One region of the Lonsdalea populi genome, then DNA from elsewhere that is predicted to be linked to it. Evidence: predicted binding sites of a transcription regulator. Region 1 holds the regulator's gene; each other region holds the start of a gene.
The links. The regulator Fur, encoded in region 1, represses iron uptake genes when iron is present. The targets are predictions, from matches to a motif close to ATAATAATGAGAACNACTATCAA.
Positions count from the first base shown of each region.

Region 2: fepD (Fe(3+)-siderophore ABC transporter permease) is a predicted target of Fur. The motif match lies at 4,609-4,631, and genes of this name have one in related genera.
Region 3: I6N93_RS12780 (Nramp family divalent metal transporter) is a predicted target of Fur. The motif match lies at 5,072-5,094, and genes of this name have one in related genera.
Region 4: ftnA (non-heme ferritin) is a predicted target of Fur. The motif match lies at 2,169-2,191, and genes of this name have one in related genera.

Region 1 is NZ_CP065534.1:1,212,523-1,219,708, reverse strand. It holds gene I6N93_RS05435 (methyl-accepting chemotaxis protein) at 1-1,092, opposite strand, end outside; gene fldA (flavodoxin FldA) at 1,481-1,993, shown strand; gene fur (ferric iron uptake transcriptional regulator) at 2,338-2,784, shown strand; gene glnS (glutamine--tRNA ligase) at 2,871-4,529, opposite strand; gene nagE (N-acetylglucosamine-specific PTS transporter subunit IIBC) at 4,739-6,172, opposite strand; gene nagB (glucosamine-6-phosphate deaminase) at 6,519-7,186, shown strand, end outside.
Region 2 is NZ_CP065534.1:2,555,068-2,562,253, reverse strand. It holds gene I6N93_RS11265 (amino acid adenylation domain-containing protein) at 1-1,572, shown strand, start outside; gene I6N93_RS11260 (ABC transporter ATP-binding protein) at 1,618-2,424, opposite strand; gene fepG (iron-enterobactin ABC transporter permease) at 2,490-3,524, opposite strand; gene fepD (Fe(3+)-siderophore ABC transporter permease) at 3,535-4,578, opposite strand; gene entS (enterobactin transporter EntS) at 4,749-6,044, shown strand; gene fepB (Fe2+-enterobactin ABC transporter substrate-binding protein) at 6,109-7,128, opposite strand.
Region 3 is NZ_CP065534.1:2,912,724-2,919,909, forward strand. It holds gene I6N93_RS12760 (LysR family transcriptional regulator) at 1-365, opposite strand, end outside; gene I6N93_RS12765 (MFS transporter) at 539-1,645, shown strand; gene I6N93_RS12770 (FAD/NAD(P)-binding protein) at 1,673-3,166, shown strand; gene I6N93_RS17295 (hypothetical protein) at 3,196-3,507, shown strand; gene I6N93_RS12775 (tautomerase family protein) at 3,553-3,753, shown strand; gene I6N93_RS12780 (Nramp family divalent metal transporter) at 3,795-5,033, opposite strand; gene grpE (nucleotide exchange factor GrpE) at 5,360-5,932, opposite strand; gene nadK (NAD(+) kinase) at 6,070-6,948, shown strand; gene recN (DNA repair protein RecN) at 7,033-7,186, shown strand, end outside.
Region 4 is NZ_CP065534.1:1,990,719-1,997,904, forward strand. It holds gene I6N93_RS08700 (PAAR domain-containing protein) at 312-755, shown strand; gene I6N93_RS08705 (YebY family protein) at 971-1,309, opposite strand; gene ftnA (non-heme ferritin) at 1,486-1,995, opposite strand; gene I6N93_RS08715 (DNA polymerase III subunit theta) at 2,315-2,545, shown strand; gene purT (formate-dependent phosphoribosylglycinamide formyltransferase) at 2,711-3,889, shown strand; gene I6N93_RS08725 (bifunctional 4-hydroxy-2-oxoglutarate aldolase/2-dehydro-3-deoxy-phosphogluconate aldolase) at 4,489-5,130, opposite strand; gene zwf (glucose-6-phosphate dehydrogenase) at 5,253-6,728, opposite strand; gene I6N93_RS08735 (MurR/RpiR family transcriptional regulator) at 7,089-7,186, shown strand, end outside.

The DNA.
Region 1 (7,186 bases):
GATTTCAGCAATCTTCTTGGAGCTGCTGGCAATTTCAGACATGGTTTTCACCACGTTGTCGACCAGTTCTCCACCCTTGTGGGCCGTGACCGAAGCCTGCTGCGCCAGCTGACGCGCATGCCCGGCGTTCTCGGCGTTCTGTTTCACCGTCGACGTTAACTGCTCCATACTGGCCGCGCTCTCTTCAAGCGCGGAGGCCTGAGACTCCGTGCGCGCCGAGAGGTCATTGTTGCCAGCGGCGATTTCCGCCACGCCCTGATAAATGGATTCGGCGCTGCTGCGGATGGTGCTGACCGTATTAGCCAGGCTGCCCTGCATATCGCGCAGCAGAGGGAACAGTTTGCCCACGCAGTTGTTGCCGAAGTCCACGATCGGTTTACCCAACCGCCCGGCGGCGATGATCTGGAAGTAGTCGCGAAGTTCGTTGAGAGGGCGCATCAAATATTTGACCAGATAACGATCGGTGAACAGCAACATTAATATGCCCGCTATCAGTCCCGCTACCAGGATAGTCTGGCCAATGAAAGTCAGACGGTTGAAACGCTCGCCCGCTGCGCTAAACTTCTCAGCGCCCGCTTTGTTGAACGCCGTAACAGAAATGCCGAACTGACGACTTAACGCAGGGACGGTCGTTTTAGCATATTCCTGATACTCATCCAGCGCAGAGGCAGCCGCGCGTTGGAACATCGGCTCTACGCCATTTTGGATAAGATTCGTCCAGTCGTTGGCCACCGCATCAGCCAAAGAACTGTCCATGCCGGCGTGGTCGATCTGTTTGAACGCCACCAAACCCTCTTTCATATTATTGAGCGCTTCCGCTGCAGACCGCTGCTCTTTGTCCGCATTGGCGATATCGCCCGACCGACGATAGTCCACCGATCTGGCCAGTCGAGTCACCATACGAAAATACTGATCGTTCCCCGTGTTGACTAGGTTCATATTTTTAACCAGGAGCGTGCTGGTGTGCGATGTTTGGGTCATCGCATGGAATGAATAGAAGGTGTAAGCCGAAACCGCGCCCCACAACACACAGAAAGTGCCCAACACCCACAGTAATGCCGTACGGATAGCAATATTTCTCAGCAATCGCATATCAAAACTCCCTGCCGAAGCAAAAGATTAAGTTTGGTGTAACTAAGACTGGCTGAAGCGCCTTTGTTAAGGGAAAGCACGGTGCTGATTGGGCGTCACTGACAAAGCGCTCAGTGTTCACCATCGTCAATATCGGACAAAAATTTAGAGGACAGACTTCGCAAAAATAAGAAAAAAACCAGAAATAATATTTAGTTAAAGTTTTTCAATAAGATAGTAGATTAAAAAAATTACAAAAATATCTATGACATAAAAAATCACCGCGAGGGCAGAGAGAGTCGAGGCACCGGCAGATACAAGTTTCTCCCTCAGAAAGGGTCTGCTATCATTATCCGATCTGTGGTAGCTCAGGCACCATATCAATAGGAATCAAGAGGTTATATTATCCATGGCACTTATAGGTATTTTCTTCGGCAGCGATACTGGCAATACCGAAAACATTGCCAAGGCAATCCAACAGCAGCTGGGCTCCGATGTCGCAGAAGTCCATGACATCGCCAAAAGCAGCAAAGAAGATCTTGAGCGTTTCGACATTCTGCTGCTGGGCATTCCAACCTGGTATTACGGGGAAGCACAGTGTGACTGGGACGATTTCTTTCCGACGCTGGAAGACATCGATTTCGCCGGAAAGCGCGTAGCGCTCTTTGGATGCGGCGATCAGGAAGACTATGCCGAGTATTTCTGTGATGCCATGGGCACCTTGCGCGATATTATCGAACCGCGCGGCGCGACCATCGTCGGTAACTGGTCTACCGAAGGTTACTACTTCGAAGCCTCGAAAGGTCTGGCTGACGACAACCACTTCATCGGCCTGGCGATTGATGAAGACCGTCAGCCGGAGCTGACCGAGGAGCGCGTGAGCGCATGGGTTAAACAAATCAGTTCTGAGCTGAATTTGTAAGCATTTTAGATCAGTTCTCCCCGTTGCGGCCCGGCACAAGTTTGTGTCGGAGCCGTATCAATAGGTAAAACCTGTCATAAATATAGATACATTTTTTTAACTTTTCCGCTTTGCGCGGTACAATACCCCCTTCGGTTAGCTGGTTTCTCACCATTTTTCGCTTTTAAAACGGCGTTGCGCCGTCCCTCTCACCGATGGGTAAGCCTGATATGGTTACGGTTCTGCGGTTTTCATTTCGCCTATGCAGTTCTATAATTGAGACGAATAAACATGTTTGAGCCGACCGATGATATTAGGCTAGTTAGCCTCCCTTGATGAAAGTAGAGTAACAGGACTAAATCCGCATGACTGACAACAACACCGCATTAAAGAAGGCCGGCCTGAAAGTAACCCTTCCTCGTCTTAAAATCCTGGAAGTCCTGCAGGACCCAACTTGCCATCACGTCAGTGCGGAAGATTTGTATAAAAAACTGATTGATATGGGAGAGGAAATTGGCCTGGCTACCGTTTATCGCGTGCTAAACCAGTTCGATGACGCCGGTATCGTTACTCGTCACAACTTTGAGGGCGGAAAATCAGTTTTCGAGCTGACTCAGCAACAGCATCACGATCATCTGATTTGTCTAGACTGCGGACGCGTCATTGAATTTAGCGATGAATCCATTGAAGCTCGCCAGCGTGAGATTTCAGAGCGCCACGGTATCAAACTGACTAACCACAGTCTGTACCTGTACGGCCACTGCAGCTCCGGCAACTGCCGTGAAGACGAAAAACTGCACGAAGGGAACTGATTCCTCTTCTAATCAGAAAAAATGATTCACAAAAAAAGAAAACCGCCACGGCGGTTTTCTTTTTTCTTTATTCGGGCACGATAAAGTCAACCGGCCCAAGTGTCTCGCAAACCTGTGGTTCGGTTAAATACCAAATGATCGGCGCTGGAGTAAACGCGGTCCGCGCAGAAGTACCCTTCACGCTCGAACTGGTACGCTTTCTCCGCCAGAGCCTCCGCCATGCTGGCTTCAACAAATCCATTCGCGATCTGCAACGACTCAGGGTTGATGGTCGACAGGAAATCTTCCGCCGCCCCTGGGTTCGCTACGCTGAAAAGACGGTCGTACAGGCGGAATTCGGCCGGAATGCCGTGCGCCACGGAAACCCAGTGGATGACGCCTTTTACCTTGCGTCCATCGGCCGGATCTTTGCTCAGCGTATCTGGATCATAGCTACAGTAAATTGTTGCGATCTCGCCCTGCTCGTCTTTTTCAATACGGTCAGCTTTGATCACATAGGCGTTGCGAAGACGAACTTCCTTTCCCAGCACCAGACGTTTGTACTGCTTGTTGGCGGCTTCACGGAAGTCGGCACGGTCGATGTACAGTTCGCGGCTGAAACCGACCTGACGCGTTCCCATCTCCGGCTGGTTGGGATGGTTTGGCATCGTCACCCACTCTTCGTGGCCTTCAGGCAGGTTTTCGATAACCACTTTCACCGGATCCAGCACGGCCATGGCGCGCGGCGCATTCTCGTTCAAATCATCGCGAATGCAGGATTCCAACGATGCCATTTCTACCGTGTTGTCCTGTTTGGTCACACCGATACGGCGGCAGAATTCGCGAATAGAAGCTGCGGTATAACCACGACGACGCAGACCGGAGATCGTCGGCATACGCGGATCGTCCCAGCCTTCCACGACGTTTTCCATCACCAGTTGGTTCAGTTTGCGCTTGGACATCACCGCATATTCCAGATTCAAACGAGAAAACTCATACTGATGCGGATGCACGGGGATGGAGATATTGTCGAGCACCCAATCGTACAGACGGCGGTTATCCTGGAACTCCAGCGTACACAGAGAGTGAGTCACCCCTTCCAGCGCATCGGAAATGCAGTGGGTAAAGTCGTACATCGGGTAGATGCACCACTTGTTGCCGGTCTGGTGGTGGTCGGCGAATTTGATGCGATACAGCACTGGATCGCGCATCACCATGAAAGGCGACGCCATATCAATTTTGGCGCGCAGGCACGCGGTGCCTTCGGCAAATCCGCCGCTGCGCATTTTTTCAAACAGCACCAGGTTTTCCTGAACGTCGCGATCGCGGTAAGGGCTGTTTTTACCCGGGGAGGTTAGCGTACCGCGATACTCGCGGATCTGCTCCGGCGTCAGCTCATCGACATACGCCAGCCCTTTATTAATCAACTCAATCGCGTACTGATGCAGTTGGTCGAAATAGTTGGACGAATAACGGACTTCGCCGCTCCAGGAGAAGCCCAGCCAATGGACGTCGTGCTTGATGGACTCGATAAATTCGATGTCCTCTTTGACCGGGTTGGTATCGTCGAAACGCAGGTTGCATTGGCCGTGATAGTCTTCGGCAATGCCGAAATTCAGGCAAATCGATTTTGCATGACCGATATGCAGGTAGCCATTGGGCTCCGGCGGAAAACGCGTCTGAATATGATCATACTTACCAGATGACAGATCTTCGTCGATGATCTGGCGAATAAAATTCGTTGGGCGGGCTTCTGCCTCACTCATGCTTGATTCCTTAAAACGAAAAACAACACATAACCGCTAATGATCCAACAAGCCACGCCGGGAAACAACCGTTTGTTTCACCTAAATTGCATAGGCGTGGACAGCATAAAAAACGGGGTGAAGTTTTATCTTCGCCCCGCTATGAATATTTCAATGACGAAATCGCCCGGCGGGGTCATACGTTATTACCCGACCGATAAAGTGTCGCCCTATTTTTTCGATAGCTGCCGTAAAGCAAACGCGATAGTTTCAGCCTGCGTCCCCACAACAATCTGCACACTTTGCGCGTTCAGGCGAATCACGCCGGAAGCGCCCAGCTGTTTGGCTAACGCTTCATCCACCCGCGCCGAGTCTTTCACATTTAAACGCAGGCGCGTGATGCAAGCGTCAATACCGGTCAGGTTGTCTTTCCCGCCGACGGCGCGCAAATACCCCTCAGCCGCCGTTTCCAACTTATCTGAAGATGAAACCTGCGTGGACGGGGTCTCTATGACAGTCGCAACCGCTTCGCGCCCCGGCGTCAGGAGATTAAAACGTTGGATAGTAAAACGGAAGACGATGTAGTAGATAACGAAGAATACCAGCCCCTGCGGAATCAACATGTACCACTGCGTCGCCAGCGGGTTGCGGGATGAGAGCACCATATCCACCAGACCTGCGCTAAAACCGAAACCGGCAATCCAATGCATGCTCGCGGCGATGTAAACCGACAGCCCAGTCAGCAGCGCATGCAGGAAATACAGCACTGGCGCCACGAACATAAAGGAGAACTCCAGCGGCTCCGTGATGCCGGTAAAGAAAGCGGCAAAGGCGCCGGCTATCATGATCCCGGCCACCCGGCTACGATTCTCAGTGCGGGCACAGTGATAAATCGCTAACGCTGCACCCGGCATGCCGAACATCATGATAGGGAAAAAGCCCGCTTGATAACGCCCGGTGATGCCTGGAATCGCTTTACCCGCATCGATAGCCTGCTGTCCACTCAGGAAGTTAGGGATATCGTTGATCCCCGCGACGTCGAACCAAAAGACGGAGTTGAGCGCATGATGCAGACCGACAGGGATCAGCATGCGGTTAAAGAAGGCGTAAATCCCCGCTCCGACGGACCCCATACGCTGTATGTGTTCGCCGAAGGAGACCAGACCGCCGTAAATCACCGGCCACACGTACATCAGGATGGCGGCGACGACGATCATCAGCATGGAAGTCAGGATCGGCACCAGACGGCGGCCGCTGAAGAAAGAGAGAGCTCGCGGCAGCTCAACGCCGCTGAAACGGTTATAAAGTTCGGCCGAAATTACTCCGACCAGGATACCGACGAACTGATTTTCAATTTTACCGAACGCTGCCGGCACCTGATCCAGCGGGATTTGCTGAATCATGGCGACCGCCGCCGGCGAACACAGCGAGGTCAGAACGAGATAGCCCACGAATCCGTTTAACGCAGCGGAACCGTCTTTATCCTTGGACATGCCGTATGCCACGCCGATGGCGAACAGCACCGCCATGTGTTCAATGATGGCAGCGCCAGATTTCAGCAATAGCGCGGCCAGCGCGTTCTGACTGCCCCATCCCGTCGGGTCGATCCAGTATCCTACCCCCATCAAAATGGCGGCGGCAGGCAATGTGGCGACAGGCACCATCAGCGCCCGGCCTATATTCTGTAGATAACCGAGTGTACTCACTTTCCTCTCTCCCCTTGCGAACAATGAAACGGCCAGTCGATTTAATCGTTTTAGCCCCACCCTGCGGATAGGTTTTGAGTGTAAGAAATATATTTTTTATTGCGAAATAACAGCATCGATTATGTGATAAACCCCACCTTAATATCACATATAAAAAGTTTATGACTGCTTACTCAAAGCACTTATTTCAAGATAAAAAAAAACAAGCTAGACTACATTTCATAGCAAGATAGTTGAAGATCGCCGTGTTATTCGACTATAGAACTAAATTTCAAGCGATGGCTGACGCTTCAGGAGAACGCCAATGAGACTGATCCCGCTCAACACCACCGAGGAAGTCGGCAAATGGGCCGCACGTTATATTGCCCAGCGCATCCACGACTTTAATCCTACGCAAGAACGCCCTTTTGTACTGGGACTTCCCACCGGCAGCACGCCGCTGGAAGCCTATAAGGCGCTGATTGCTCTCCATCAGGCGGGCGATGTCAGCTTCCAACACGTCGTCACCTTTAATATGGATGAATACGTAGGGCTTCCGCCGGATCATCCGGAGAGCTATCGGACGTTCATGTTCCATAATTTCTTTAATCACATTGATATCCCACGTGAAAACATTAACCTGTTGAACGGAAACGCGAAGGATATCACCGCGGAGTGCCAGCGCTACGAGGACAAAATCCGCGCTTACGGCAAAATTCACCTGTTCATGGGCGGCGTAGGCAGCGATGGCCATATCGCGTTCAACGAACCGGCGTCATCACTGGTGTCGCGCACGCGTATTAAGACCCTGACCGAAGAAACCCGCATCGCCAACTCGCGCTTTTTCGGCGGCGATGTCAGCCTGGTGCCCAAATATGCCCTTACCGTGGGAGTCGGCACGCTGCTCGATGCGGAAGAAATCATGATTCTGGTCACCGGTCGAAACAAAGCGCCGGCGCTGCAGGCTGCGGTTGAAGGCAACGTCAATCACCT
Region 2 (7,186 bases), 1.3 Mb from region 1:
ACCCAACTCCGGATTTTGGACAGCGCCCTGCGACCGGTGCCTTTGGGTGTGGCGGGCGATCTCTATCTGTGCGGGATCCAGCTCGCGCAGGGCTATTTGCGCCGGCCGGATCTGACCGCCGCGCGTTTTGTGGCCGACCCGTTCGCCAATGGCGAGCGCATGTATCGCACCGGCGATATCGCCCGCTGGCGCGAAGACGGCGCGGTGGACTATCTGGGACGCAGCGACGACCAGTTGAAGATCCGTGGACAACGCATCGAGCTGGGCGAGATCGAACAGGCGCTGTTGGCGCAGCCCGACGTGGCGCAGGCGGTGGTTTGCGCGCGGGAGCTGGGCGAACGCCACGGCGCGCTGGCGGGGGCCGACGCGCGCCAACTGGTGGCCTGGGTGATCCCGCAGGAGGGCGCGACGCTGGCGACGAGCGTGTTGCATCAGGCGCTGGCGCAGCGGCTGCCCGCCCACATGCTGCCGGTCAGTTATGTCGCGATGACGCAGTTCCCGCTTAGCGCCAACGGCAAGCTCGATCGCAAGGCGCTGCCGTCTCCGGCGGGACAGGCGCAGGCGGGCCGTCAGCCGGAAACGGAGCATGAGCGCATGCTGGCGGCGCTGTTCGGCGAGATTTTGACGCTGCCGACAGTGTATGCCGACGATGACTTCTTCGCGCTGGGCGGGCACTCGCTGCTGGCGATGAGGCTGGCGGCGGAAATTCGCCGTCGTTTGGGGCGTTCGCTGACGGTCGGTCAGATCATGGCGGCGCGCAGCGTGGAACGGATCGCGCAACGGCTGGCGGGCGAGGGCGCCGCATCGCGTCACAGCGGCGGGGATGAAACGCTGCCGCTGCGCGCCGGCGACGGCCCGACCTTGTTCTGCCTGCACCCTGCGTCCGGGTACGCCTGGCAGTATGCTGGTCTGCTGCGCCATCTGACGGGGAATTATCCTGTCGTCGGGCTGCAGTCGCCGCGTCCGGACGGCGTTATCGCCGCCTGTGATTCGGTGGCGGCGATGTGCGAACGGCACCTGGCGACGATCCGCCGCATACAGCCGCAGGGCCCGTACTTCCTGCTGGGATACTCGCTGGGCGGCACGCTGGCGCACGGCATCGCCGCGCGTCTGGAGGCCGCGGGCGAGCAGGTGGCGTTCCTCGGCCTGTTCGACACCTATCCGCCCGAAGGGCAGGACTGGAGCGGACCGAGCGAGGAGCAGGCGCAGCAGGAGGTGGCACAGGAGCAGGCCGAATTTATGGCCGAGTCGGAAGAAGAAACGGACGAGCATCTGCGCGCGGAAAAAGCGGCGATGTTCCGCGATATCGTGGCGAACTACCGCGATGCGGTGCAACGGCTCTCTACGGCGTCCACGCTGCGCTATCACGGTGAGGCGACGCTGTTCGTCGCCACCGGTACATTGCCGGAAGGGATGGACGTGCAGGCGACCTGGGCGCCGTATGTCGATCGTCTGACGACCTATCTCCAGCCTTGTGAGCACGCGGACATCCTGTCGCCCGCCTCGCTGGAGCGACTGGGGCCGCAGCTGAATCGACGGCTGATGCCGCTGGCCGAGCGCCAATCACGGTAGGGCGATCGGGCGGAGACGCGGTGCTCCGCCCGAGGTATCAGTAGGTCACAGCCCCTTTGGCGCCGGGTGATAGCGTCCGCAGGGCACGATCAGCGGCGTATGGGACACCGGATCGTCGATAATCACGCAGGTCATGCCGAAGACGTCGCGCACCAGCTCAGCAGTGACGATCTCGGCGGGCGCGCCCTGCGCCATCACGCGGCCCGACTGCATAACAATGAGATGGTCTGCGTAGCGGCAGGCCTGATTCAAGTCGTGCAGGACGGCGACCAGCGTATGGCCGCGTTGCTGGTTCAGCTCGCGGAACAGATCGAGCAGGTCGATCTGATGGGCGATATCCAGCCACGTGGTGGGTTCATCCAGCAGCAGCAGCGGCGTTTGCTGGGCCAGCACCATCGCAATCCAGACCCGCTGACGCTGTCCGCCGGAAAGCTCGTCCACGCTGCAGTCCGCCAACGCGCTGACGTTAGTGGCCTGCATCGCCTGTTCGACCGCCGCCTGATCTCCCTCACTCCACTGGCGCAGTAGGCTTTGGTGCGGGTAGCGGCCGCGCGCGACGAGATCGGCCACGGTGATGTTGTCCGGCACGATCGCGTGCTGGGGCAGCAGGCCGATCTGGCGGGCGAGGGCCTTGGTGGGAATGGTGTGAATATTTTTGCCGTCCAGCAACACTTCGCCCGCCAGCGGTTTCAGCAATCGGCACAGCGCGCGCAGTAGCGTCGATTTGCCGCAGGCGTTGGGGCCGACGATGACGCTGAACTGATGCGCCGGGATGGTCACATTCAGGTCTTCGGCAATGATTTTATGGTCGTAGCCCAATGTCAGGTGGGCGGCATGCAAAAACGGTGTCATCAATCACTCACTCTAAACAACGGTTGAGCCGTCTCCCGCATGGAGAATGCGGAGACGGGCGTCGGTCAATGGCGCGACTCGCGAATCAGCAGCCAGATCAGGTAAATGCCGCCGATGCTGACGGTCACGGCGCCGACCGGCAGTTGGACCTGGCGGAAGGCGTGCTGGGCGATCATATCTGCCGCCAGCAGCAGCGTGGCGCCGACCAGGGCGGCGGACACCAGCGGCGTGGCGCTGGCGCGGGTCAGGCGGCGGGCGATCTGCGGCGCGGCGAGGGCGATAAAGGAGATCGGCCCCGCGGTGGCGGTGACCAGCGCGGTCAGTACGATACCGAACAGCATCAACCACAGGCGGCTCGCCTCCGCGTTAACGCCGAGCGCGCGGGCGCTGTCGTCGCCCATTTCCAGTAGCTGAAGGCGTTTGCCCAGCAGCAACACGGCCAGCGTCGCCAGCGGCGTGAGCCATAGCGCGGGTTGCGCTTTGGTCCAGGTCATGCCGTTGAGTGTGCCGGTTCCCCACAGCGTGGCGGTCATGGCATGCTCCAACGAACCGGTGATGATCAGCCAGGTGTTAAAGGCAGACAGCACAGCGCCGACGGCAATGCCGACGATAATCAGCCGGAAACCGTTAATGCCTTTGCGCCAGGCCAGCAGATACACCAGCGCGGCGGCGGCAATGCCGCCCATGACGGCGCCGCTGACGATCTGGTAGTAGTCGCCTTCCCACACCATGACCGCCAGCAATACGCCGGTGAAGGCGCCAGTGTTGAAACCGACGATATCCGGACTGCCGAGCGGGTTGCGGATAATGGACTGAAAAATGGCGCCGCTTAGCCCGAGGCTCGCGCCCAACAGCAGCGCCATCGCAGCGCGCGGCGCTCGCCACTGGGTGACGACGGTCTGAATGCCGCCGTCCGTGTGACCGGCTAGCGCCTTCCATACGTCGAGCGGGGCTATTTTCAGCGTTCCCAGCCCCATGGCGACCGTCAGCAGCAGCAGGCCCAGCATCAGAAGCAGCGCGTTGACGAGCAGGGTTCGTCTGGCGAAGCGACCGCTGACGATGCCGCCGGGCGCGCGAAGCGAGAGTATCTTACTGGCCATCTCTGTTTCCTCAGGCTTTACGCTGGCGAACCAGCCAGATCAGAACCGGCGCGCCGATAAAGGCTGTCACGATGGAGACGCGCAGCTCGCCTGCCGCCAGCAGACGGCCCGCGATATCGGCGCAGAGCAGCAGGATGGGGGCGAACAGAAACGAGTACACCATGATCCAACGCTGATCCGGCCCCGCCCACCAGCGGGCGACATGCGGGATCATCAGGCCGACGAAGCCAATCGGCCCTGCCAGCGCGGTGGCGGAACCACACAGCAGCATGATGGCCAGCACGGCGACGACGCGAATCAGAACGATGCGGGTGCCCAGCGCCATTGCGATATCTTCGCCCATGCTCAGCGCGTTCAGCGAACGGGCGGCGAACAGCGCCAGCACCGCGCCCAACAGTATGGTCGGCGCAACGATGGCTACGTTGCGCAGCGAACGGATATCCAGCGATCCGGCTTCCCAGATGCGCATCTGATCGAAGGCCTGCGGGTCGAGTAGCGAGAGGGATGACGAGAGGCCGGACAGGACCGCGCTGAGTGCCACGCCCGCCAGCGTTAGGCGAATCGGGTTGATGCGCCCGCCGCTGAGCGTGCCGATCAGCCAGACTGCCAGACTGGTGACGAGCACGCCTATCCAGGCGAATCCCAGCCAGGCCGTCATGCTGCTGATGCCGAAGCAGGTGATGCCGATGACGATGGCGAAGCTAGCGCCCGCGTTGACGCCGAGGATGCCGGGGTCGGCTAAAGGATTACGGGTCAGCGCCTGAATCACGGCGCCCGCGCCGCCCAGCGCGAGGCCGACAATGACACCCGCCAGCGTGCGCGGCAGACGCGCATTGAGAATGATCGTGCTGTCGGCCGTATCGATCTGACCGGTCAAACTGTGCCAGACCACGGCCGGAGAAATCGATTTCGCCCCGATAGTCAGGCTGGCGACGACGACCAGCGCCAGCAGCAGCAGGAAGAAAAGAAGACCGGTGCGACGCCGAAAGGCTTGAGAATAACGGGCGGGTGGCTGATTGGCGGCGAGAGGCGCCTGATGCGAAGGAAGTGACATCGCCAACGAACAGCTCCTTAATATGTGAAGATGAGTATGATTATCATTAATATTATCGAGCCGCTATGTTAGCATGCCTCGGTGAGCAAATACATTGACGTAGACCGCGTGTTGACGCCATTCAGCCCCCCCGCTGAACGGGCGGTATCACCTTTATTTTATGGAATATTATGGCTAGAACCTCCGTCTTGCTTGACTTCAGTTTGCTTAAAAATAATGCCCATTTTCGTGCGATTTTCGTCGCAAGAATGTTGTCCGTGTTCTCGTTGGGTATGCTGGCGGTGGGCGTGCCCATTCAAATCCAGTCGATGACCGGTTCCACCCTGCAAGTCGGGGTGGCGGTGGCGCTCGACGGCGTGGGGATGTTTATCGGCCTGATGTGCGGCGGCGTGCTGGCGGACCGTTTCGACCGGCGCAAACTCATCCTGTTCGCGCGCGGCACCTGCGGACTGGGTTTTGTCGCGCTCAGCCTCAATGCTTTTTCCAGCTCGCCGTCTCTCGTGGCGCTGTACGTGCTGGCCGCCTGGGATGGGTTCTTCGGCGCCTTAGGCATGACGGCGCTGATGGCGGTGATCCCGCTGCTGGTGGGGCGGGAGAATCTTCCGGCCGCCGGTGCGCTGAGTATGTTGACGGTACGACTGGGGGCTATCCTGTCGCCGGCGCTGGGCGGGGTCATTATCGTGGCGGGCGGCGTCGGCTGGAGTTTCGCCGTGGCGGCTATCGGCACTCTGGGCACCTTGATCCCGCTCATGCGGTTGCCGTCTCTTCAGCCGGAGGCCTGCGAGCCGGAGCATCCGCTGCGTTCGCTGGCGGGCGGCGTAAAATTCGTCTGTTCGCACCCGGTGGTCGGCTGGGTGGTGGTGCTCGGTCTGCTGGTCAGCATGATCGGCGCGATGCGGGTCTTGTTTCCTGGGTTGGCGAACGATGTTTATCACGCCGGCCCCTCAGCCATCGGCCTAATGTACTCCGCGGTGCCGCTGGGGGCGATGCTGGGCGCGTTTACCAGCGGCTGGGTTTCCGGCGTAAGTCGGCCGGGGATGGTGCTGTTAGTCTGTACGATGGGCGCGTTCCTGTCTGTGGCGCTGCTGGGCGCGGCGGGCTATTTCGCCGTGGCGCTGGCGGCGCTGGTTTGTTACGGCTATCTCAACGCCATTGCCTCCCTGCTGCAGTTCACTTTGATTCAGACGCATACGCCGGACAGGCTGCTGGGACGCGTGAATAGTCTGGGGTCGGCGCAGGACGTGACCGGCGATTCGATCGGCGCGCTGGGTCTGGGGGCGATGACCCGGCTTATGACGCCGGCGCTAAGCCTTATGTCTTTCGGCGGCGCGGCGGCGATACTGGGACTTGGGCTGATGTTGCTGGTTCGGCCTTTGCGCCGATGTACGTTCGGGCAGGTTAATGAGGAAGAACCGGTTGGCGAAGGGCCGGATGAGGCGGAGCGATCCTCCTCGCGCCACGCTTAGGCGACGATGGACAGAAGCGTGGACGCAGGCCGCAGAGACGCGGCCGAATCGGGGACATGAAGGATTAAGGCTTGCAGAAAAAATGCTCGATATTGTTCAGCATATTGTTAGCGCTGTAATAATCGAGCCGGAACGTGTCCGGCCCCATCGCCCACACATGCTGTTGCACAACAGGCTCGATGTGGCTCAGGAACGGATTATTCATCAGATTGCCGACCGTTTTTTCATCGGCGGAAAACAGCAGCAAAGATTTGCCGTTCAGACTGTCCGCCATGTTCTCTCCCGAGATTTGTACGATGTCCCGCCGTTTACCCTGACTGGTTTCGGTCGGCAGGCCAGGCGGCAGATCGGCCAGCTGAAAGCCTAACTCCGACAGGAGCTGGCCTTGCGCGGAAGCGCGGGTCCAGATATTCACCCCCCGTCCGTCTTCGTAATACACCAGCGCTGAAACCGGCTGCGGCGGCAGCGAAATCGCCTGTTTGATCGCCTGTACGCGCTGTTCAAAGCGGTCGACGACGTCATGGGCCTCTTTTTCGCGGCCCGTCGCTACACCCAACTGTTCGGCCAACTGCTGCCAGCTCTTATCGCCGTAGTCGATCACCAGCGTTGGGGCGATGGCGGAAAGCTGGTCATAGAGTTTCAACGCGGAGTCGCCGCCGGTGGCGGCAATAACGATCAGATCCGGTGACGCGGCGGCAATGGCTTCCGCGTTAGGCTCGGTGATGTACAGCGGCTTAACATTGCGCGCTCTGGCTTCTTGTCCCCACTGGATAAAAAAGCCCTGATCGTCGGACACCGTAGAGTTACGGCTGGTGGCGCCGGAACCGATCACCTGCGCATTAATCGCCAACAGCGTACCGGTAATGGTGACGCTGGTGGACACGATGCGCTGCGGCGGATGTTGCAGCGTCAGCGGGCCTTTTAACGTTTGGACCGTTCGCGGCCAGCCGTCGTGGGCGTCGGCGGAAGAAGGGGGCGTGGGACTGTCGCTGTTCTGATTGTCGCAGCCGCTGATGAGTGTGAGCAGGGCGCTGAACATCAGTGCGCACAGCCGGGGAAATTGGGAATAGGCGTAGCCTTGCATAGCCGTCAGACTCCTCCTGATTCGGACAAGGTAGTGCTCGGATTCGGGAAGGAGAGTA
Region 3 (7,186 bases), 1.7 Mb from region 1:
AGGCTCAACTCCACCAGCGGTGTGTTTCGACTAAAAGAAGACAGCAAGGAAGGTAAGCGGATGGCCGCCGTGGTCTCCATTGAACCGAGGCGTAGCGGACCAGAGGGGTTCTGAGCTTGCAAGTTTCTCTCCGCTTCGTCTATCAACGCCAGGATCTTATTGGCGTATCCCAATAAATATTCTCCCTCCGGCGTGATATAGAGGCGATTTCTCTCGCGTCTGAACAGACAAACATTGAGTCTGGCCTCCAACCGCTTGAGCCGGGTAGTGACGTTTGACGAAACACAATGCAATCGCTTTGACGCCTCTTTGACAGAGCCGCTTTCAGCTACGGCTTTGAAGAGGCGCAGTGAGTTACTGTTCATAGCACACGCTCTCTTTTAGTGAATATTTAGCTAAAAAACATTCACTTTTATTTATCATAATTACCCTCAGAATAGCTCTAACATCGTTCCACTTAATTTTTGGAAAAAGAAAATTGAGTCATGTTCGGCATTTCCAGCCCTTTTTATCATCCGTTCGAACCGCGCTGTTCGGCATGATGATTTTGGCTTTAGGAATGGGGATCGGACGTTTTCTTTTCACCCCCATGTTGCCGGTCATGCTGAGCGAGAACCTGTTTACCTTCAATCAGCTTTCGTATCTTGCCAGCGCCAATTATGCGGGATATCTGGCCGGTAGCCTGCTGTTCACTTTCAGCCGCCTCATTCCCCCCGCGCGCACCCGCGCGACGCTGTTTGCCACCGCCATTACAACCGCCGCGCTGACTTTCGCTATGGCGCTTACCACTCACTTTCCCCTGACGCTGGTGATTCGTTTCGCCGCTGGTGTCGCCAGCGCGGGTACGATGATTTTCGGTTCATTGAACATGATGCGCCTCACGCATAATTTTGGGGCTATCGCTGCGCTCTATGCGGGCGTTGGCGTAGGGATCATCTTGGGGAATGAGTATGTCGTCGCCGGTCAGCGCTACGCGCTGGACGCCGAGACGCTATGGGGGGGAGCAGGCCTGCTGTCCACCCTGCTGTTACTGGGGATGTGGCTGCTAACCCCCCAACGTTCTACGGCGTCTGTCGGCGTCGCGCCCACGCCGGTCAAACAGGAAAACATTCTCTGGTGGCAGTTGGCGCTGCTCTATGGGCTCGCCGGCTTCGGTTACATCATCATTGCCACCTATCTGCCGCTGATGGCCAAAACACTGGCATTCCCGCTTCTTGCCAGCCACCTGTGGTCGCTGGTCGGTCTAGGCATCGTTCCCGGCTGCTTCATCTGGCTATGGGCTGCGAGCCGTTGGGGAACGCTGCAATGTCTGACGGCGAATCTTTTCCTACAGGGAGTTTGCGTCCTGATGACCTTGCTAAGCGACTCGCCCATGCTGTTAATCATCAGCAGCCTCGGTTTCGGCGCAACGTTTATGGGCACGACTTCGCTGGTGATGCCGTTAGCCAAACGCATTCGCGTTCCGCGACATATCAATCTGCTTGGGCTGGTCACGCTGACTTACGGCATCGGACAAATCGCCGGTCCTTTACTGGCCAATGCGTTGAAATCCAGTCCTCATGCGGTCGTTTCCGCCATTGTATGCGGTGCCGTCTCGCTATTTATCGCATCTGGAATAAGTTGTTTCACCACAGGAAATCGTTAATGTTCGATCATTCAAAGGAGATGAGTTATGGCTCGAACTACCGTCGCAATAGTGGGCATGGGCCCAAGAGGATTAAGTATTCTTGAACGTTTAATTACGCTTTATGACCACTCACCACATCCAGAAGGAATGGAAATCCTGCTCGTTGACCCCAATGAAATTGGCACGGGCGCGCACAGTCCTCAACAGCCCGACCACCTGCTGGTGAATACCGTCGCCAGCCAAATCACGCTATTCGGTGACGAATCGGTCAAAAATAGCGGTCCTATTCGCCAAGGGCTTAATTTTTTTGAGTGGGCCAGAGCGAACGGCTATCGAAACAAAAACGGCGCTGAAATTCAGGAAAACGATTATCTTCCCCGTCGCCTGCTGGGCAAATATCTCGTCTGGGGATACCACGAAATTACCCGCAGCCTGCCGCACGATCTCGTGATCAGCCATCGACCATACCGCGCCGCCAATATGACGGTACAGAATAACGGAAAAACCACGATTGCTCTGCAAAGCGGGACGTGCGTCACGGCCGATTTTGTTTTTATCACCACCGGGCACGGCCACAATATGCTGTCCATTGATGATCACGTTCTGCTGCAATTCGTGGCTGCCAATCGCACGCACAATCCACATCTTCAGTATTTCAGCACGACTTATCCAACCACGATGCTGGACGACATCTCGCCGCAGTCACGAGTGCTGATTCAAGGCACGGGGCTTACCGCTTACGATGTGCTGTCGCAATTGACCTATGGTCGAGGGGGCGTATTCACCGAAGAGGAAGGCCGGTTGCGCTACACGCCCAGCGGACGCGAACCGGCTGTCGCCCTGTTCTCGCGTCAGGCGCTGCCGTTCAGTAGCCGCGGCCGTAACCAAAAGGGCGTAGGAGGGCAATACCATCCCGCATTCATCACCCTCACCGCCCTGGACGAACTTCGCCAACAGAATCTCCGCGATACGGGATCGTCGAAGCTGGATTTTGAAAAACAGGTTCTGCCTCTGCTGGTGAAAGAAATGTGCTACGTCTATCGCAGCACACTGGAGAAGCACTGGCCGGATGCCGCGAACTATCAGGAAGATCCCGCCGATCGTCAGTCTATCCTCACGCTGTTTTATCCACATCACGGGAAGTCATTCGCTTCGCTGCAGGACTACACCGAGTTCTTTATGGCGCATCTGATTGACGATCTTCACGCCGCGGAACAAGGCAATATCGAGGGTGCCGTCAAAGCGGCCACCGATGTGATTAGAGACGCGCGCGACATTCTGCGCAATGCGATCGATTTCGGCGGGTTGACCGGCGAATCTCATCAGCGTCTATTGGAACACTATGCGCCAATTTTTAACCGCATCGCGGTAGGGCCGCCGCTAGAGCGTAACCGTGAACTGCTGGCGCTAATGGAGGCGGGAGTGGTCAAGCTTGCGGGGGGCCTGCGTCAACACTGCTGCTCAATGCCCAATCGGGCTGTTTCGAGATTAAAAGCTCGTTTACCGATACGAACAGCCGGACGGAATTCGATGTACTGATCAAAGCCAAGATCGACAGTTTCTCCGCGTTGCATGATGATTCGCCGTTTATCCGCAATCTGATCGCACAGGGCGTCATCCGCCCTTTCATCAACCAGGACTATCATCCCGGCGGAATAGATATCGATCGCGATCAGCATCCAATCTCCAGTAAAGGAGAAACGCAGAAATCGCTATGGGCGCTGGGTGTTCTGGCTGAAGGGCCAAACTTCTATACCTATGTGCTGCCGCGTCCGCAGGTTAACTCCCGTGCGCTGCAGGATGCCGGACGATGCGTCATCGAAATGTATCAGCAGTTGGAGCAGCTTTGTTCCATGAATGATTCGAATGTCTTCTCGTAACTTGATGACCCCAAATGCTTTTCGGGTCTACTTCGGAGGAAATCTATGCCATACGTCAATATCAAAATTACACGGGAAGGCGCGACCGCCGACCAGAAAAAGCAGTTAATCGAAGGTGCGACAAAATTGTTGGTGGACGTTTTAAACAAGAACCCCAGCACAACCATCGTGGTGATTGAGGAAGTTGAAACGGATAATTGGGGAATTGGCGGCGTTCCCGTCACCGAGTTGAGAAAAGGAAAGTAAAATCTCGCAAAGACGCGGCGCTCAATGCGCCGCGCTTTACATTAGAGACCAAGCAGGCTACCTAACAGCAGATAGAGGTTCAGCGTCACAACTATGGCAACGATAACCCAGCCAATAGATTTTACCCACCGACTATTGACTAAATCGCCCATCAGTTCGCGATCGTTCGTGAATAACAGCAGCGGAACCAGCGCCAGCGCAATACCGAAGCTCAGCAGTACCTGACTCATAACGAGCACCCGCGTTGGGTCCATACCGCACAGGATGACGACAAATGACGGCAGCATGGTCACCGCTCGACGCAGCCACAGCGGAATTCTAAAGTGGACAAATCCCTGCATAACCACCTGCCCCGCCAGGGTTCCCACCACTGTCGAAGACAGTCCCGCAATGACCAGACTCAGGCCGAATATCGTAGCGGCAGCCTGTCCCAATAGCGGTTTGAGCGTTAAATATGCCTGATCCAAATCCGCGACGTGGGTATTGCCGCTGAAGTGAAACGCTGCCGCCGCAGTCGCCATCATGGCCAGGTTGACGAATCCAGCGATAGTCATCGCTACGGCCACATCAAACTTCGTCGAAGCATAGCGATCGCTACGGGTATTGTTTCCCTTGCGCTGCGTCAACGACGAATGCAGATATATGACGTGCGGCATAATGGTCGCCCCCAGCACGCCAGCAGCCAGCAGCACGGCGTCGGAGGTCGGTAGGCTCGGGATTGCCATGCCACGCGCGATAGAAGCCAGCTCAGGGCGAGAAAATATCAGCTCGACGATATAGGCCGCCGCAACAAACAGCAGCAGACCGCCTATCACCATCTCCAGCGGCTTTTGTCCGCGCTGTTGCAGCATCAATATCAGGAACGTGGCAATACCGGTCAGTATCGCGCCTTCCAGCAAAGAGACGCCCAGCAGCAATTTGAACCCAATAGCGGCGCCGATGAACTCAGCCAGATCGGTCGCCATCGCGATAATTTCCGCCTGCACCCAATAGGCCCAAACGGCAGGACGAGGAAAGCGATCGCGAATATGTTCGGCAAGATTTTTACCGGTCGCAATCCCCAACTTGGCGGAAAGCAGCTGAATCAGCATCGCCATGAGGTTAGCCCAAACGACCACCCATAATAGCTGATAGCCGTATGATGCCCCAGCCTGAATATTGGTCGCGAAGTTACCGGGATCGATATAGCCGATCGCCGTGATAAAGGCCGGCCCCATCAGGGAAAGTTTGATCTTCCTGGATGTGCGGCTGACAGATGCGATAACACGACTCTCCGACATAAAATTGACCCTTCTAAACCTACTGTAAATCTACTCTCACAAATATGAGAATGATTATCAAGTGCATTTAGATCGGTAGAAATGATTATTTTGATAGGCAGAGATGATGATGTCTTTTGACACAAAACCCTATGCGTTTCATAAAACTAATACTAACAAAATATAAACAATGTGCTGCTTTTTGGCCTGAAAAAACCGGTTCGGCATAAAACAGCCGAAAAATTCATTCAACCGGGAATCTGGAGGGAGGAAAAAAGGGAAAGGGGGAATAGGTGCTCTTCAGGGCAGGCTGACGTTTCACCTGCCCTGAAGATAAGCCAGAAGAATTACTCCTTAGCTTTCGACACTGCCACCATCGCCGGGCGTAGCAGACGACCGTTCAGGGTGTAGCCTTTCTGCATGACCAGCATCACGTGATTAGGCTCATGATCGGCTGATTCCATCATCGTCATCGCCTGATGAATTTCGGGGTTGAACGGCACGTTCACATCCGCCACAACTTCAATACCAAACTTGTGCACGACAGAAAGCAGGGATTTCAGCGTCAGTTCTACCCCTTCTATCATGGCTGTCAGCGCATCGCTAGACTTGTCTGCTGTTTCCAGCGCACGTTCAAGGTTATCGATCACAGGCAACATTTCACCGGCGAATTTTTCCAGCGCGAATTTGTGTGCTTTTTCGACATCCAGCTCCGCACGGCGGCGAATGTTCTCGCTCTCAGCGCGAGAACGCAACACGCTCTCGCGTTCACGTTGCTGTAATTCGCTCAGTTGCGCCTCCAGTTCAGCGATACGTTCATCGCGGGGATCGGCGGCTTCTGGCGTTTCAACGGCGGCGTCTGCTGCTTTCTTTTGATCCTGAACCTGTTCGTCCGGTGACTTCTGCTCTTTACTACTCATGAAATACTCCGCGGTTTTGGCATTCATCTCGCTTGTTCGCTTATTATGGGGATCAAAACGGGGGTTTCAAGGGAACCCTGACATATTGCCCGGCTGAAAACACTGAACGCCCTCTTCCCGCAAGGATTAACCGTCTAATGAATAAAACATTTAACTGCATCGGTATCGTCGGTCATCCGCGACATCCTTCCGCCTTGGCCACACACGAAATGCTCTACAAATGGCTAACCGGTAAAGGATATTCCGTTATCCTCGAGCAACAGATCGCCCAGGAACTCAACCTCTCTGACGCCGTCACGGGTAGCCTGGCGGAAGTCGGGCAACAGGCCGATCTGGCCGTCGTGGTCGGGGGTGACGGAAACATGCTCGGCGCCGCGCGGGTGCTGTCCCGCTATGACATCAGCGTCATCGGCGTCAACCGGGGAAATCTCGGTTTTCTGACCGATCTCGACCCGGATCACGCCCAGCAGCAGCTAAGCGACGTCCTCGCCGGGCGCTATATTCGCGAAAGCCGGTTTATGCTGGAGGCTCAGGTCTGCCGTGCCAATCACATGAACAGTAGCAGCAGCGCCATCAACGAAGTCGTGCTTCATCCCGGCAAAGTCGCGCATATGATCGAGTTCGAGGTCTATATTGACGACAGTTTTGCCTTTTCACAGCGTTCAGACGGCTTGATTATCTCGACGCCTACGGGCTCCACCGCCTATTCCCTTTCCGGCGGCGGTCCAATCCTCAGTCCATCTCTGGAGGCGATCGCGCTGGTGCCAATGTTCCCTCATACGCTGTCCGCTCGCCCGTTAGTGATCAGCAACAGCAGTACGATAAGACTCAAATTTTCCCAAATCACCAATGACTTAGAGATAAGCTGCGATAGCCAGATCGCGCTTCCGATTCAGGAAGGCGAAGAGGTGCTGATTCGCCGCAGCCCTCACCATCTCAATCTTATCCATCCTGAAAATTACAATTATTTCAACACATTGAGCAGTAAATTGGGTTGGTCGAAAAAATTATTTTAATAAGTCAACTCAGCCACTTTACTGTATAAAAAACCAGTTTATACTGTATGCATTGACACTTGTTTTTACATACAGGAAAACATCATGCTGGCTCAACTCACTATTAGTAACTTCGCCATCGTGCGCGAACTGGAGATTGATTTTCAGACAGGTATGAGCGTCATTACCGGAGAGACCGGGGCAGGCAAATCCATTGCGATTGATGCATTGGGTTTATGTCTCGGAAATCGCGCTGACG
Region 4 (7,186 bases), 780 kb from region 1:
ACCAGGTGTTGGTTAGACGATGACGCGCTATGCAGTAGCATTCTTTACAAGCAACCCCGGACAAAGCGTTTTTACCCACCGTTTGAAATCACCTAGAGACTTATCTTCTTTCTTCCATCGATAGAAAAATGCAGGACCCTTATCGCCAAGACTTGACGCTTACGGAATGACCCTTTATGCATGAAATGACAACGATCTCAGGTGTTCGATTTAACTAATTGTAGCTACCTACAATGCCGAGGTGGCTAACTGTCTGACGTCTGACTTTCAAGCAACATTAAAGTGGTCTTTACAGTAAAGGGATTTTTACTATGCCGGAAGCCGCCCGTCTAAACGACATTGGCAGTGGTCACGCGTGTTTTCCTGCAACTAAACCGATCTATGTTTACCTAAAGTCGACAGCAAGAGATGAACCGGGCACCGTGACGGGACAAAGAGAAATACTGACCGGGGAAGGAAAGTGGCTGGAAGCCGCCAGCTCAGGGCTAGGAGCGCTAATACCCACTCAGATTGCCGATAAGCTGAATGGCAAAACATTTACCCACTTCGACCAATTCCGTAAAGCGTTTTGGCTAGCAATTGCCAATGATCCTGAATTATCTAGTCAGTTCAATATATTAAATATCGAACGAATGAAGCAGGGTCAGGGGAGGGCTAAAGAATATACCTTTTATAAAAAAGACGGATATTGTATTCGGGCTAGAAAAAAACAATCAATAAAAAAAGACCGAATACGACTCCTGTATTCGGTCTAGGGAAATGGCTCTGGGGTAGAGCCGTGCGCTAAAAGTTGGCATTGACGCAGGCTTGGGAACCCACCCTTTAAGCGTAGACGAGGCATTTCCCTTTTCCAGCTATGTATGAGCCAACTTAGTACTTTTAGCCGTTATTAAACACATTTTTGTGATCACGAACTTGGTCATCGTAGCTCTCCCACCATCAATAACATGTTGGATGAAGAACGCTTAGGTCACTTGCACAGCTGTTGCGCACGGCTCACAAACGGTTGCAAACTTTTTTTCTGCCCGGGTTGGCGGGGATCGTCCAGCAGGATGATATCCAGCGACTGAGCGTTAACCTTACCCTGTCGAACCTGTGTCCGCGCGACATCGTTTAGCGGATATTGCATCAATGTGCCGGGATTGATGACATAGAGCGCGTTACCGGGGCGGCAGATCAACTGCACTTCTTCACGAGTAAATGCCCAGTTATCGCCATATTGCAGTTTGCTGATGTTCGCGATCCCCGCCGCCGCGTGCGCTGAAGCGCAAAAAGCGGCCGTTAACAGGAGCCAAATTAAATTTTTCATTTTGATTTCCACAGCAGAATAGATCGTCGTATTTACAAGGATTTTTGACTTATGCCGTCACGAATAAACGCAGTGGGATCATAACGACTGACTTGAGAGAAGTCGAGCCAGGGGGGGATTGGAAAAAAAATATAAGGCGACACAGCATCAGCATCAGCATCGCCTTTGTGCCGTTATCAGGCAGCAGGCGTGGTGCTGGCTGCCATTCTTTTGAGATCTTGATCGATAAAGAACAGTCCACCTTCGGAAGTGCTTACCATCGCCAATTTATCCAGAATAGAGTTGAACAGCTTCTCTTCTTCATGCTGCTCAGCTACATACCATTGCAAGAAATTAAACGTGGAATAATCCTGCAACGTCATGGCCGCATGCGCGAGTTCATTAATCTTTCCGGTAATCAACTGTTCGTGTTCGAAGGTCAACTTGAAAATATCAGTCAGAGAGTCGAATTCTACCGGCGGAGCTTCGATAGCGCCGAGGATCGGCATACTTCCCGTATCGTCCAGGTAGTCAAACAGACGCTGCATGTGCTCCATTTCTTCCTGAGAGTGAGACTTCAGGAAAGCCGATGCACCTTCAAAGCCTTTATTTCCACACCACGCGCTCATCTGCAAATACAGGTTGGCTGAGTAGAACTCTAGGTTCAGCTGTTCATTCAGCTTTTCAATCATTTCTTTTTTTAACATGTTAAATCCTTTTCCACTGACAGGGGATTATTCGAAAGGCATTATGCACAAAAATATAAAAATTAAAAACATACTATTAACTAATGATCTCATTATTTTTATCCCAAATTCAAAGTATTATCATTTATCTATGAGAATGGTTTTCATTGTTCTCTGTCGACATCAAATTTGATTTGATAATGATTTTCATTATTGGAAATTTAATTTAACGACTCATTTTCCTTGCCATAAAAACAGAGGCGTCTAAGCAAAGCCTGACGTAACTTGCCATTTTATCCGGGCTGTTTTATGTTTGTCGCGCCATACACAGGAGGACATCATGGGACATAATCTGGCCGACCTTCCATTCGAAGAGATGGAAAAAGTAAACGTCGATCTCGCCGCTTCCGGCGTCGCTTTCAAAGAGCGCTATAACATGCCGGTCATCCCTGACGTGCTTGAACAACAGCAGCCCGCACATTTGCGCGATTATTTCCGCGAACGGGTCAGCTTCTATCGTCAGCTTTCTTTGCAGTTCTCCACCCTGCCCTACGACCCTAACGGTAAATGATCCGTTAGTGCCGTCATCGGTCAAGTGATGACGGTTTTCTTCCCCCCTTACTTGCCTCTGCAAAATCACCATCCAAATAACTTGAAATGTCCGCCGGATGCGCACGCAAACGGTTTCGTTTATACTGCGCCGGAATTCTTATTAACCGCCTCGGATACTACTTTTATGTTAACAATTGGAACCGCCCTGCGTCCTGGAGCCACCCGCGTCATGCTGCTGGGATCGGGCGAGCTAGGAAAAGAAGTGGCGATTGAATGCCAACGTTTGGGAATTGAAGTCATCGCGGTGGATCGCTACGCCGATGCGCCGGCCATGCAGGTCGCTCACCGTAGTCACGTCATTAACATGCTGGACGGCGAAGCGCTCGAACGGCTGATTGCTCAGGAAAAACCTGACTACATCGTCCCCGAAATCGAAGCCATCGCCACCGAGACGCTGGTGGCTCTTGAGAAACAGGGGCAGCGCGTCGTCCCATGCGCTCAGGCCACCCGATTAACCATGAATCGGGAAGGCATTCGCCGTCTGGCTGCGGAAACGCTAGGCGTTCCGACCTCTCCCTACCAGTTTGCCGACAACGCTGAAAGTTTTCGCGAAGCCGCGCAGAACATGGGTTTTCCCTGCATTGTAAAACCCGTCATGAGCTCATCAGGGAAAGGCCAGAGCCTGATTCGTGACGCGCAGCAACTGGACTCGGCCTGGCGCTATGCGCAGGAAGGCGGACGGGCCGGAGGCGGAAAAGTGATTGTTGAAGGGCTGGTGAAATTTGATTTCGAAATCACCCTGCTCACCGTCAGCGCCGTCGATGGCCTTCATTTTTGCGCTCCGATTGGACACCGCCAGGAGGATGGAGACTACCGTGAATCCTGGCAGCCGCAGCAGATGAGCGCTGTGGCGCTTGAGCGGGCAAAAGCTATCGCCGGCAAGGTCGTTAAAGCGCTCGGCGGCTACGGCCTATTCGGCGTTGAACTGTTCATCTGTGGCGATGAGGTCATTTTCAGCGAAGTTTCGCCGCGACCGCACGATACCGGAATGGTGACGTTGATCTCGCAGGATCTGTCCGAGTTCGCATTGCACGTTCGCGCTTTCCTCGGCCTGCCGGTTGGCGCCATTCGCCAATACGGCGCTGCCGCTTCTGCCGTGATACTGCCAAGTCTGACCAGCAGCGACGTCCGCTATCAGGGACTGGAGCAAGCTCTGCGGCCACAGACGCAAATCCGCCTGTTCGGCAAGCCGGAAATTAACGGCCAGCGTCGAATGGGCGTCGCGTTGGCGATGGGTGTTACAACAGACGCTGCCGTGCAGCGCGCCAAAGCCGCCGCCGCCGCGGTCCAGGCCAACGGTTGACATATAGCGGCGCAGCCTGCCTGCGCCCTTTTTCTCTGCCTCATTCGATATCTCACACTATCGCCGAGCAATCATGGGTATCACCCCGAGCGTGTCGATTGACATCTGGAGAATAGGCCCAGACAACATTGGACATAGGATGAAAACGGTTGGTACAGGCAAAGCATCAAATCGCGTAAAGCAATATCCATGCGCCACGTCCGGAAGCTTCACGCATTACACGTTTATTCGTCCCATAATTGGGGATGATGCAGCGGTGAATAATACACTGATAGCCGCAGCGCATGCTGGCTTTGAGGAGTACCACAACTGTTGCGGATTTAGTGAGATCAGTTTTCACTAAGTGATGCATCGAAAGCCCAGCCTGCAAGAGCCATAGAGACATCACACGAGGGATTGCAGGGCCAGGTCTTGTAAAACAGCGGCTGGCAGATCCTAATCAATTGATAAAAGGGATTAAAGAGTTTGGGCGCAGTCCAGCGAACGACCAAATTGGGGTCATCGTCAAACAAAAAACCATCTCCGAAGAGATGGTTTAGCGCTGGCGCGATACACGGTCAAAGCGTCATTCACACTATGTCCGCGTTCGATGTGCCAAATCAGGCTTGAGCGCCGTTAATGGCGGTACGAGCCAGTTCTGTGATGCGACCATAATCGCCGCACTCCAGCGCGTCAGCTGGCACCAGCCATGAGCCGCCTACGCACAGCACGCTTTTCAGCGCCAGATAGTCGCGATAGTTGTTCGGCGTAATACCGCCGGTTGGGCAGAAACGGATTTTGCTGAACGGACCTGCGATAGCCTGCAGGGCTTTCACGCCACCGTTAGCCTCAGCCGGGAAGAATTTGAACTCAGTCAATCCGTAATCCATACCCAGCATCAGTTCTGAAACGGTGCTGATACCTGGAATCAGCGGAATATCGCCCGCCGTCGCCGCTTTCAACAGCGGTTCAGTCAAACCTGGGCTGATGGCGAACTGCGCGCCGGCACCGACCACCTGTGCCAGTTGCTGAGGATTGGTTACCGTTCCCGCCCCCACGATCGCGTCCGGCACTTCTTTCGCAATCAGGCGAATCGCTTCTACCGCACATTCGGTGCGCAACGTGAGTTCCAGTACGCGGATGCCGCCGGCGACCAAGGCTTTCGCCATCGGAACCGCATGTTCCAGTTTATTTACGACGATCACCGGAATAACCGGGCTAGCCGTCAAAATCTGTTCCGCACTGGTTTTCCAGTTTTTCATTAAGCGCTTTCTCCAGTCATACCCAATGGACATTGATTAATTTGGCGCGGTCGCCCCATCAGTAGACCGCGCCAGGATTTATTACCGCTTAGCGCCCGACAGCCGCAGGCAGCGGATAATGACTATTCGACTTCATTCCAGGAACGGCCATCACGGGTAATCATCGCCACGGACGCCACCGGGCCCCATGTGCCAGCCTGATAAGGTTTAGGCGCATCGTTGTCCTGATCCCAGGCTTCCATAATGGAATCTACCCATTTCCAGGCTTCTTCCACTTCGTCACGTCGAACGAACAACGCCTGAATACCTCGCATCGTTTCCAGCAGCAAACGCTCGTAAGCGTCCGCCAGATGCTCCTGATTGAACGTTTCGGAGAAGCTGAGATCCAGCTTGGTCGTCTGCAGTCGGTGCTTATGATCCAGACCCGGGATCTTGTTTAAAATCTGAATTTCGATCCCTTCGTCAGGCTGAAGACGAATAATCAGTTTGTTCTGCGGCAGTTGCTGATAAGAATCATGGAATAGATTCAGCGCCGGGTTTTTAAAGTACACCACGACTTCTGAACATTTGCTTGGCAACCGTTTTCCGGTGCGCAGGTAGAATGGCACGCCGGACCAGCGCCAATCGTCGATATCCACGCGAATGGCGACAAACGTCTCAGTATTACTGAATTTATTCGCGCCCTCCTCTTCCAGATAGCCCGGTACTTTCTTGCCCTGAACGAATCCGGAAGTGTATTGGCCGCGGACGGTAGTGTCATGAATGTTGGAGCGGTCAATACGGCGCAGCGATCGCAGTACCTTGACCTTCTCATCACGGATGCGATCCGTCGTTAGATCAGATGGCGGCGACATCGCGATCATGGTCAGGATCTGCAACAGATGGTTCTGGATCATGTCGCGCATCTGTCCGGCCTGATCGAAATATCCCCAGCGGCCTTCGATACCGACTTCTTCAGCGACGGTAATCTGAACGTGATCGATGGTACTGTTATCCCAATTATGGGCAAACAGCGAGTTGGCGAAACGTAACGCCAGCAGGTTCAGTACCGTTTCTTTTCCGAGATAATGGTCAATGCGGTAAACTTGACATTCGTTGAAGTGCTCCGCCACCTGATCATTGATGACCTGCGAAGAAGCCAGATCGGTTCCCAGCGGTTTTTCCATCACAACGCGAGCGGGCTCTTTGTTGAGCCCCGCGTTGCCAAGACCACCGCAGATAGCCCCAAAAGTGCTCGGCGGCATGGCGAAATAGTTAATCGTCACGCGGTTTTTCTGGTCAAGCATATCGCCCAATCGCTTGAACCCCGCGGCATCCTGTACATCCAGATTGCAGAAATCAAGCCGCTCGCTCAGTGTTTTCCACAGCTTCTCGTCCAGCGGCTCTTTAAGAAAGGTATCCAGCGCTTCCCGCACGACTTTGGTATAGGCCTTTTTGTCCCAGTCCGCTCGGCCGACGCCGATGATACGGGTGTCCGGGTGGATGTGACCTGCTTTTTCCAATTGGTATAGTGAAGGCAGCAATTTACGGCGCGCCAAATCCCCTTTTGCACCGAAAATCACCAGGTCACATGCCTGGGCCGTTGACGTTACCGCCATGTTCTATCTCCTCATTGCAGGATTCTGTAATTTTATTACATATGTAATGTACTATTTTTGGCTGGGACCAGTAAACCGTTAGCCTGCGATATACCTACAAACCTAGGTGTAACAACGTGATAGCTGAGTCTTTCCTTCGAAGTACTGATAGCGACACGGATCGTTGAGAAGAAAATAGCTAACCATTTTGACAGTGAGTGACTATTTTGAAAGTTGGACACACGTCATGTTCTGGTGAAAAAATCACAATTACCCCGCGCCGCCCTCTGCCACGCCAGGTTAGCGCATAGTATATTTCCACGAAATTCACATCGATTCACCTCTGGTTGAAATCGACATGACCATTGATGGTATCACTCTATGAAAATGCTGGATAAAATACGGACTCACCTGGATCGGTTGAGTAAGTCAGAAAGAAAGGTGGCTGAAGTCATTCTCGCCTCACCGCAGTCAGCTAT